Regions from separate parts of the Streptomyces sp. NPDC058619 genome, predicted to be linked through region 2. Evidence: riboswitches for the same ligand, from Rfam matches in the RefSeq annotation. Region 2 holds a riboswitch; the other holds the start of a gene.

Region 1 (4,619 bases), on a different contig from region 2:
CTGGCGCATGACCGAACCGCCCGAGGACTACCTCAAGGACGTCACGGCGGGCGTCTTCGCCGCGTTCTACGTGCCCTTCCTGGCGACGTTCGTGACGATGCTGCTCACCGCCGACGACGGACCGCAGCGGGTGATCACCTTCCTGCTGCTGACCGTGGTCAGCGACACCGGGGCGTACGCGGTCGGCTGGCGCTTCGGCAAGACCAAGCTCGCCCCGCGCATCAGCCCCGGGAAGACCCGCGAGGGACTGCTCGGCGCGGTGGCCTTCGCGATGGCCGCCGGCGCGCTGTGCATGGAGTTCCTCATCGACGGTGGCGCCTGGTGGCAGGGCCTGCTGCTGGGTCTCGCCGTGGCCGTCAGCGCCACCCTCGGCGACCTGGGCGAGTCGATGATCAAGCGGGACCTGGGCATCAAGGACATGGGCACGCTGCTGCCGGGCCACGGCGGCATCATGGACCGGCTGGACTCCCTGCTGCCGACCGCCCCGGTGGTCTGGCTGCTGCTGGCGGCCTTCGTCGGCACGGGCTGATACCGTCCGGGCGGTTACTCTTGAAGGGCGCGCTGCTTCTGCGGCGCGCCTTTCGTCTTACGAGGAGTACCTGCCATGGCCCGCCCTGTTCCGGGAGAGCTCACCTTCGTCACCCCTCGGGGAGCCAAGAAGCCGCCCCGGCACCTTGCCGACATGACCCCGGCCGAGCGCCGCGAGGCGGTCGCCGCGATCGGTGAGAAGCCGTTCCGGGCCAAGCAGCTCTCCCAGCACTACTTCGCGCGCTACGCGCACGACCCGGCCGAGTGGACGGACATCCCCGCGGGCTCCCGGGAGAAGCTGCAGAAGGAGCTGCTGCCGGACCTGATGAACGTCCTGCGGCACATCTCGTGCGACGACGACACCACCCGCAAGACCCTGTGGAAGCTGCACGACGGCACGCTCGTCGAGTCCGTGCTGATGCGCTACCCGGACCGGGTCACCATGTGCATCTCCTCGCAGGCCGGCTGCGGCATGAACTGCCCGTTCTGCGCCACCGGCCAGGCCGGGCTCGACCGCAACCTGTCCACCGCCGAGATCGTGCACCAGATCGTCGACGGCATGCGCGCCCTGCGCGACGGCGAGGTCCCGGGCGGACCGGCCCGGCTCTCGAACATCGTCTTCATGGGGATGGGCGAGCCGCTGGCCAACTACAACCGCGTCGTCGGCGCCATCCGCCGGCTCACCGACCCGGAGCCCGACGGCCTGGGCCTGTCGCAGCGCGGCATCACCGTCTCCACCGTGGGACTGGTTCCGGCCATGCTGCGCTTCGCCGACGAGGGCTTCAAGTGCCGCCTCGCGGTCTCGCTGCACGCCCCGGACGACGAGCTGCGCGACACCCTGGTCCCCGTGAACACCCGCTGGAACGTCCGCGAGGTGCTCGGCGCGGCCTGGGAGTACGCGGAGAAGTCCGGCCGGCGGATCTCCATCGAGTACGCCCTGATCCGCGACATCAACGACCAGGCCTGGCGCGGTGACCTACTGGGCAAGCTGCTCAAGGGCAAGCGCGTCCACGTCAACCTGATCCCGCTGAACCCGACGCCGGGCTCGAAGTGGACCGCCTCCCGGCCCGAGGACGAGAAGGCCTTCGTGGAGGCCATTGCCCGGCACGGCGTCCCCGTGACCGTACGGGACACCCGCGGCCAGGAGATCGACGGCGCGTGCGGCCAGCTGGCCGCCTCGGAGCGCTAGCCTCCTCTTCTGTTCGATCGTATTCGGCCACGGGGTACCCTGTGGCCGAACCAACTTAATATTTCCGACAGGGGAGCGCCACAGCGCTGAGAGTGCGGTAACCGTCACCGCAGACCCTCTGAACCTCGCCCCGGTCATTCGGGGTAGGAAGTTCGGTCACCACTCAAGCTGTTGCGCCTTGCCCGGCGTCCGCTCCGCAGAGCGCCGGGCAGGGCCGCGTCTTCTCCTGGACATCCCAGGAGGAATTGACCAGTGAGCACCACCAAGAAGATCGCGGGCGCCGCGCTCGCGGCCGCGCTGGGCGTCACCACGCTCAGCGCCTGCGGCGGCGACGCCAAGGACACGTCCGCGGGCGCGAGCGACGCCCCCACGTCCAAGACCGTCACCCTCGTCTCGCACGACTCCTTCAACGTGACCGACGCGGTCCTCAAGGAGTTCGAGCAGGAGAGCGGCTACACCGTCAAGAAGCTGAAGTCCGGAGACGCGGGCGCGGCGCTGAACCAGGAGATCCTCACCAAGGGCTCCCCGCGCGGCGACGTCTTCTTCGGCGTCGACAACACCCTGCTCTCGCGCGCCCTCGACAACGGCATCTTCACCCCGTACGAGGCCAAGGACCTGGGCGAGGTGAAGCCGGAGTACCAGCTCGACAAGGAGCACCGGGTCACGCCGGTCGACTCGGGTGACATCTGCGTCAACTACGACAAGCAGTACTTCGCCGACAAGAAGATCGCCCCGCCGCAGACGCTGGACGACCTGATCAAGCCGGAGTACAAGGACCTGCTGGTCACCGAGAACGCCGCGACCTCCTCGCCCGGCCTCGGCTTCCTCCTCGCCTCCGTCGGCAAGTACGGCGAAGAGGGCTGGAAGGACTACTGGAGCAAGCTCAAGGCCAACGGCGTCGAGGTCGTCGACGGCTGGGAGCAGGCCTACAACGAGCGGTTCTCCGGCTCGGCGGGCGGCAAGAAGGCGAAGGGCGACCGCCCGCTGGTCGTCTCCTACGCCTCCAGCCCGCCGGTCGAGGTGCTGTACGCGGAGCCGCAGCCGGCCGAGGCCCCCACGGGCGTCTCCACCGGCACGTGCTTCCGCCAGATCGAGTTCGCGGGCCTGCTGAAGGGCGCGAAGAACGAGGCGGGCGGCAAAGCGCTCCTGGACTTCCTGATCAGCAAGAAGTTCCAGGAGGACATGCCGCTGCAGATGTTCGTGAACCCTGTGACGAAGGACGCGGCCCTGCCGGAGCTGTTCACGAAGCACGGTGTGGTGGTCGAGAAGCCCGAGGTCGTGGCTCCGCAGACCATCGCCGAGAACCGTGAGCAGTGGGTCAAGACATGGTCCTCGCTCGTCGTGAAGTAGGAACGCCGACGGGCCCGGGGGCGGCGTCGGGGGGCGCCGCGCCGGGTCCCGGTCCCCGCGAGGGCGGGCGGGCCACGGCCGCGCGTCTCGGCCTGATGGCCGTGCCCCTCGCCTTCTTCGGGCTGTTCTTCGCCTACCCCGTCGGCGCGATCGCCGGGCGCGGGCTGAAGACTGACGAGGGCTGGCAGTTCGGCCGGATCGGCGAGGTGCTGGCCCGGCCCGACATCGCCGGCGTGCTGTGGTTCACCACCTGGCAGGCGCTCGCCTCCACGGCGCTCACGCTGCTGATCGCGTTCCCCGGCGCGTACGTCTTCGCGCGCTTCGACTTCCCCGGCAAGCAGCTGCTGCGGGCCGTGGTCACCGTGCCGTTCGTCCTGCCGACCGTGGTCGTCGGGACCGCGTTCCTGGCGCTGGTCGGCCGGGGCGGGCTGCTGGACGAGCTGTGGGGCGTCCGGCTCGACACCACCGTGTGGGCCATCCTGCTGGCCCACGTCTTCTTCAACTACGCCGTGGTCGTACGGACCGTGGGCGGGCTCTGGGCGCAGCTCGACCCCCGCCAGGAGGAGGCCGCCCGGGTGCTGGGCGCCGGACGGTTCGCCGCCTGGCGGCGGGTGACGCTGCCCGCGCTGGCCCCGGCGGTGGCCGCCGCGTCGCTGATCGTGTTCCTGTTCACCTTCACTTCCTTCGGCGTCGTGCAGATCCTGGGCGGGCCCGCGTACTCCACCCTGGAGGTGGAGGTCTACCGGCAGACCGCGCAGCTGCTGGACCTGCCCACCGCCGCCGTGCTGACGATGGTGCAGTTCGCGGCGGTCGGCCTGATCCTCGGCGTCCACGCCCGGACCGTGCGCAAGCGGGAGACCGCCCTGCGGCTCGTCGATCCCGGGCGGACCGCGCACCCGCCGCGCGGCTGGGCGCAGCGCTCCCTGCTGGGCGGGGTGCTGCTGACGGTGGCCCTGCTGATCGTCCTGCCGCTCGGGGTGCTGGTCGAGCGGTCCTTCGACGCCCCCGGCGGGTACGGCCTCGCCTTCTACCGGGCGCTCCAGGACGAGGGGGCCGGGGGCGGGACCTTCCTGGTGCCGCCGCTGGAGGCGATCGGGAACTCCCTGGAGTACGCGCTGGCCGCCACCGCCATCGCCCTGGTCATCGGGGGGCTCGCGGCCGCGGCGCTGACCCGCCGCGCGGGCCGCTTCGTGCGGGGCTTCGACGCGCTGCTGATGCTGCCGCTCGGGGTGTCCGCCGTGACGGTGGGCTTCGGCTTCCTGATCACCCTGGACGAGCCGCCGCTGGACCTGAGGACCTCGTGGATCCTGGTGCCGCTGGCGCAGGCGCTGGTCGGTGTGCCGTTCGTCGTACGGACCATGCTGCCGGTGCTGCGGGCCGTGGACGCGCGGCTGCGGGAGGCCGCCGCCGTGCTCGGGGCGTCCCCGCTGCGGGCCTGGCGGGAGGTGGACCTGCCGCTGGTGCGGCGGGCGCTGCTGATCGCGGCGGGCTTCGCCTTCGCGGTCTCGCTGGGGGAGTTCGGGGCGACCGTGTTCATCGCGCGGCCGGACCA
Region 2 (4,619 bases):
GGCCAGGTAGACGTACGGCCCGTCCGTGCCCTGGTCGAAGACGGCCACCACGTTCGGGTGCGCGAGGCGCGCCACGGACTTCGCCTCCCGGATGAACCGGTCGACGAAGGCACCGTCCTCGGCGAGCTGCGGATGCATCACCTTCAGGGCGAGGATGCGGTCGAGGCGGGTGTCGACGGCCCGGTAGACCGTGGCCATGCCACCGGCCGCGATGCGCGCGTCGATGCGGTAGCGGCCGTCGAGTACGCGCCCGACGAGAGGGTCATCCAGGGTCGTGTCCACGCGCCGAGTGTACGAGCGGCGCGCGGTTGCCCGGGCCGCCCGGGGCGGCTTGCAGCCCAGCTGTGACGGATCCGACTGCGGTCCGTCGCCGGGTGTGAGCCCACGGCTACGGAGTCGCGCACCGCCGCGGGGCCGGCAGCCACCGGGCGGGCGCGGCACGGCCGCGGGGCCGCGCCGCCCGTACCGGCCGCGACGAGGCGCCCGGTCAGAAGGCCGGGCGCTCCGGGTCGAGGGCGGCGCGGCCCTCCGCGGGGGACGAGGCCTCGGCGAAGCGGCGCTGCGGGATTCGGCCCGCCCGGCGGGCCAGGCGCCCCGCCGACACCGCGTCCCGCATGGCCGCGGCCATCAGCACCGGCTCCTGCGCCCGTGTCACGGCGGAGGCGAGCATCACCGCGGCGCAGCCCAGTTCCATCGCCAGCGCGACGTCGGACGCCGTGCCGGCGCCCGCGTCCAGGATCACCGGGACCCCGGCCCGCTCGGTGATCAGCTCGAAGTTGTGCGGGTTGCGGATGCCCATCCCGGAGCCGATGGGGGAGCCCAGCGGCATGATCGCCGCGCAGCCCGCGTCCTCCAGCTTCCGTGCCAGCACCGGGTCGTCGTTCGTATACGGAAGGACCGTGAAGCCCTCGTCGACCAGGATCTCGGCGGCGTCCAGCAGCTCGATCCCGTCGGGCAGCAGCGTCCGTTCGTCCGCCACCACCTCCAGCTTGATCCAGTCCGTGCCGAGCGCCTCGCGCGCCAGCCGGGCCGTCAGCACGGCCTCGCCCGCCGTGAAGCAGCCCGCCGTGTTCGGCAGCACCGCGATGCCCAGCCCGGCCAGCACCGACAGGACGGAGCCCTGGACGGTCGGGTCGAGGCGGCGCATCGCCACCGTCGTGAGCTCGGTGCCGGACGCGACGAGCGCGCGTTCCAGGACGTCCAGGCTCGGGGCTCCGCCCGTGCCCATGATCAGGCGGGAGGAGAAGGTCCGGCCGCCGAGGGTGAACAGGTCGTCAGCCATGCCGCTCAGCCCCCCTGGACCGCGGTGAGGATCTCGACCCGGTCGCCGTCGCCCACCGGGGTGGCCGTCCACTGCCCGCGCGGGACCACGGTCTCGTTGAGCGCGGCCGCCACCCCGGAGGGGGCGGCCGTCAGGATGGCGACCACCGCGTCGAGGGTGGTGCCGGCCGCGACCTCGCGCGGCTCGCCGTTGACGGAGATGGTCATGCGTACGACTCCTGACGTGCGGCGGAGAACCGGCGGGGGCTGAAGGGGCGCGCGACCGGGGGCAGTTCGCCCGTGGCCAGCAGCTCCGCCATCACGTCGCCGGTGAGGGGGGTCAGCAGCACCCCGTTGCGGTAGTGCCCGGTGGCCAGGTGCAGCCCCGGCAGATCGGTGGGGCCGAGCAGCGGGGCGTTGTCCGGGGAACCGGGCCGCAGCCCCGCGCGGGTCTCGGTGAGCGGCAGCTCGGTGATGCCGGGCACCAGCTCGTGGGCGTCGCGCAGGAGCTCGTAGACCCCGCCGGCGGTGACGGTGGTGTCCCAGCCCAGTTCCTCGCTGGTGGCGCCGATGACCAGCTCGCCGTTCTCGCGCGGCACCAGGTAGACGTGGCTGCCGCGGACGACCGCCCGTACGGTCCGGGACAGGAACGCCCCGTACACCGCGGGCACCGTGAGCCGCAGCACCTGTCCCTTGACGGGCCGCACGGGGGCCGTGACCTCCGCCGGCACGCCCTCCAGCCGGCCGCTGAACGAGCCCGCCGCCAGGACCACCTGGTCGGCGAGGAGCTCCGTGCCGTCGTCGAGCACGGCGCCCGTCGCCCGGTCGGCGCCGACCAGCAGCCGCTCGGCCCGCGCCCGGTGGACGGCCACCCCGGCCCGCTCGCAGGCGGCCAGCAGTGCGGCCGCCAGCCGGCGCGGATCGACCTGGTGGTCGCCGTCCACGCGCAGGCCGCCGCGTACGCCGGGGGCCAGCATCGGCTCCAGGCGGCGGCACTCGCGTCCGGTGAGCCACTGCGACTCCAGGCCGCAGCGGAGCTGCAGGGCGTGCAGCTCGCGCAGGTGGAGCCGGTCGTCGGAGTCGAGCGCGACGGCGAGGGTGCCGCAGGCCCGGTAGCCGATGTCCAGGCCGCCGCTCGCCTCGGCCAGTTCGGCCGCGAACTCCGGATAGCGGGCGGCGGAGGCGAGCCCGAGGCCCAGCAGCGCCTCCTCGCCGTAGTGCAGCTCGGTGACGGGGGCGAGCATGCCCGCCGCGACCTGGGCCGCGCCGCCGCCGGGCGCCGGGTCGGCGAGCACGGTGGCGAGGCCGCGGCGGGCCGCCCGCCAGGCGGTGACGAGTCCGATGACGCCGCCCCCGATGACGAGGACGTCGGATCCCTTCCGGGACGTTCGAGATGAGTGCATGGGCGTCCAGCCCCTCCCTTCGCCGGCATGACCCGGATCAGGTTCGTACGGTCGGAGGCCGCCCAGCCTCCCTCTCAGCCCGGTGCGCCCGGACTCCCGCGATAGGTACGCCTGCCAGACTAACCCCGGGCCGGACGGCGGGTAAGGCGGCACCTGTTCCTGATGGGCCGTCAGAAGATTAGGCTGGCCGCGTGAGCGAGCAGACGGAACAGACACAGAGCGGCGTCGTCATCGTCGGCGCCGGAATGGCCGGCGTGCAGACCGCGGTCGCCCTGCGGGATCAGGGCTTCACCGGCCCCGTGACCCTGCTGGGGGCCGAGCCCCACCAGCCCTACGACCGCCCCCCGCTGTCCAAGGCGGTCCTGCTTGGCAAGGCCGAGGACTCCGCCTTCGACGTCGACTTCGAAGGGCTCGGCATCCGGCTCGCGCTCGGCACCGAGGTCACCGGGCTGCGGGCCGCCGACCGCGAACTGGACACCGGGTCGGGCCCCGTCCCGTACGACACCCTCGTGCTGGCGACCGGCGCCGTCCCGCTGACCCTGCCCGGCACCGAGGGCGTCCCCGGCGTGCACCTGCTGCGCACCCTCGACGACGCCGCCCGCCTGCGGCCCGTCCTGGCCGCCGCCGACCGCGCGGTCGTCGTCGGGGCCGGCTGGATCGGCGCCGAGTTCGCCACCGCCGCCCGCGGGGCCGGCTGCGCGGTGACCGTGGTCGAGGCGGCGGACCGGGTCCTGGCCGGAGCCCTGCCCGCCGAGGTCGCCGCACCGATGGCCCGCTGGTACGAGGAGGCCGGCGCCGAGCTGCTCACCGGCGCCCGCGTCGCCGGGATCGAGGGGGGCCGGGTCCTGCTGGCGGACGGCCGCAGCCTGCCGGCCGGCGCGGTGGTCGTGGGCATCGGCGCCCGCCCGGCCACCGGGTGGCTGGCCGGAAGCGGGGTCGAACTGGGCCCCGACGGCTCGGTCACCGCCGACGCCCACCTGCGCACCTCCCTGCCCGGGGTCTACGCGGTCGGCGACTGCGCCTCCTTCCCCTCCGCGCGCTACGGCACCCGCCTCCTCGTCCACCATTGGGACAACGCCCTCCAGGGCCCCCGGGCCGTCGCGGCGAACGTCCTGGCGGGGGAGCCGGCCCAGGTCTACGACCCGGTCCCGTACTTCTGGTCGGAGCAGTTCGGCCGGTTCGTCCAGTACGCGGGCCACCACGCCGGCGCCGACACCCTGCTCTGGCGCGGCGACCCGGCCGCACCCGCCTGGTCGGTGTGCTGGCTGCGCGACGGCGCCCTGGTGGCCGTCCTGGCCGTGGGCCGCCCGCGCGACCTCGCGCAGGGCCGCAGGCTCATCGAGTCGGGCACCGTGCTCGACCCCGACCGGGTCGCCGATCCGGCCGTCCCGCTGAAGTCGACGGCCCGCTAGCGGGCGGCGCCGGTACCCGTTCGGGGCCGCTCGGGTACCGGCCGCCAGTCCGAGGTGGCAGGCTTGTACCCGTGACCGAGATTGACGCAAAGATCGATGCCCTTGTTCCCGCCTGGCTGTACCTCCCCGACATCGCGGAGAAGCTCGACATCGAGGTGACCCGGGTCCGCCAGATGGTCAAGGAAGGGCAGCTGATCGCCGTGCGCCGGGGCGAGAACCGCTCCCTGCAGGTGCCGGCCCCCTTCATCGACGGCGACAAGGTCGTCAAGGGCCTCGTGGGCCTCCTGACCGTGCTGCGCGACGACCGCTTCTCCGAGGAGGAGATCCTGGAGTGGCTCTTCACCGAGGACCCGACCCTGCCCGGCACCCCCGTGCAGGCGCTGAGCGAGAATCGCGGCACGGAGGTGAAGCGCCGCGCTCAGGCGCTCGCCCTCTGACCTGAACCGCATCCGCTCCACCGCGGCGTACGGGCCCCGTGAGGCCGCCCGTACGCCGCTTTCATCACGGGGGGTACACCCATGCAGCTGTCCGACGCCCGGCTCTA

Evidence for each region. A riboswitch is a leader RNA that binds a small molecule or an ion and turns the genes downstream of it on or off. The one in region 2 is predicted to bind thiamine pyrophosphate.
Region 1: it holds a riboswitch for thiamine pyrophosphate, as region 2 does, so the genes downstream of both, ACFWTC_RS08565 (thiamine ABC transporter substrate binding subunit) here and thiO (glycine oxidase ThiO) in region 2, are expected to answer to the same signal.

What each region holds. Positions count from the first base shown of each region.
Region 1 is NZ_JBHXQN010000006.1:92,091-96,709, reverse strand. It holds gene ACFWTC_RS08575 (phosphatidate cytidylyltransferase) at 1-529, shown strand, start outside; gene rlmN (23S rRNA (adenine(2503)-C(2))-methyltransferase RlmN) at 605-1,717, shown strand; TPP riboswitch at 1,777-1,885, shown strand; gene ACFWTC_RS08565 (thiamine ABC transporter substrate binding subunit) at 1,970-3,067, shown strand; gene ACFWTC_RS08560 (ABC transporter permease) at 3,163-4,619, shown strand, end outside.
Region 2 is NZ_JBHXQN010000002.1:353,662-358,280, reverse strand. It holds gene pknB (Stk1 family PASTA domain-containing Ser/Thr kinase) at 1-282, opposite strand, end outside; gene ACFWTC_RS03805 (thiazole synthase) at 488-1,282, opposite strand; gene thiS (sulfur carrier protein ThiS) at 1,288-1,488, opposite strand; gene thiO (glycine oxidase ThiO) at 1,485-2,663, opposite strand; TPP riboswitch at 2,661-2,773, opposite strand; gene ACFWTC_RS03790 (NAD(P)/FAD-dependent oxidoreductase) at 2,855-4,075, shown strand; gene ACFWTC_RS03785 (Rv2175c family DNA-binding protein) at 4,147-4,512, shown strand; gene thiE (thiamine phosphate synthase) at 4,594-4,619, shown strand, end outside.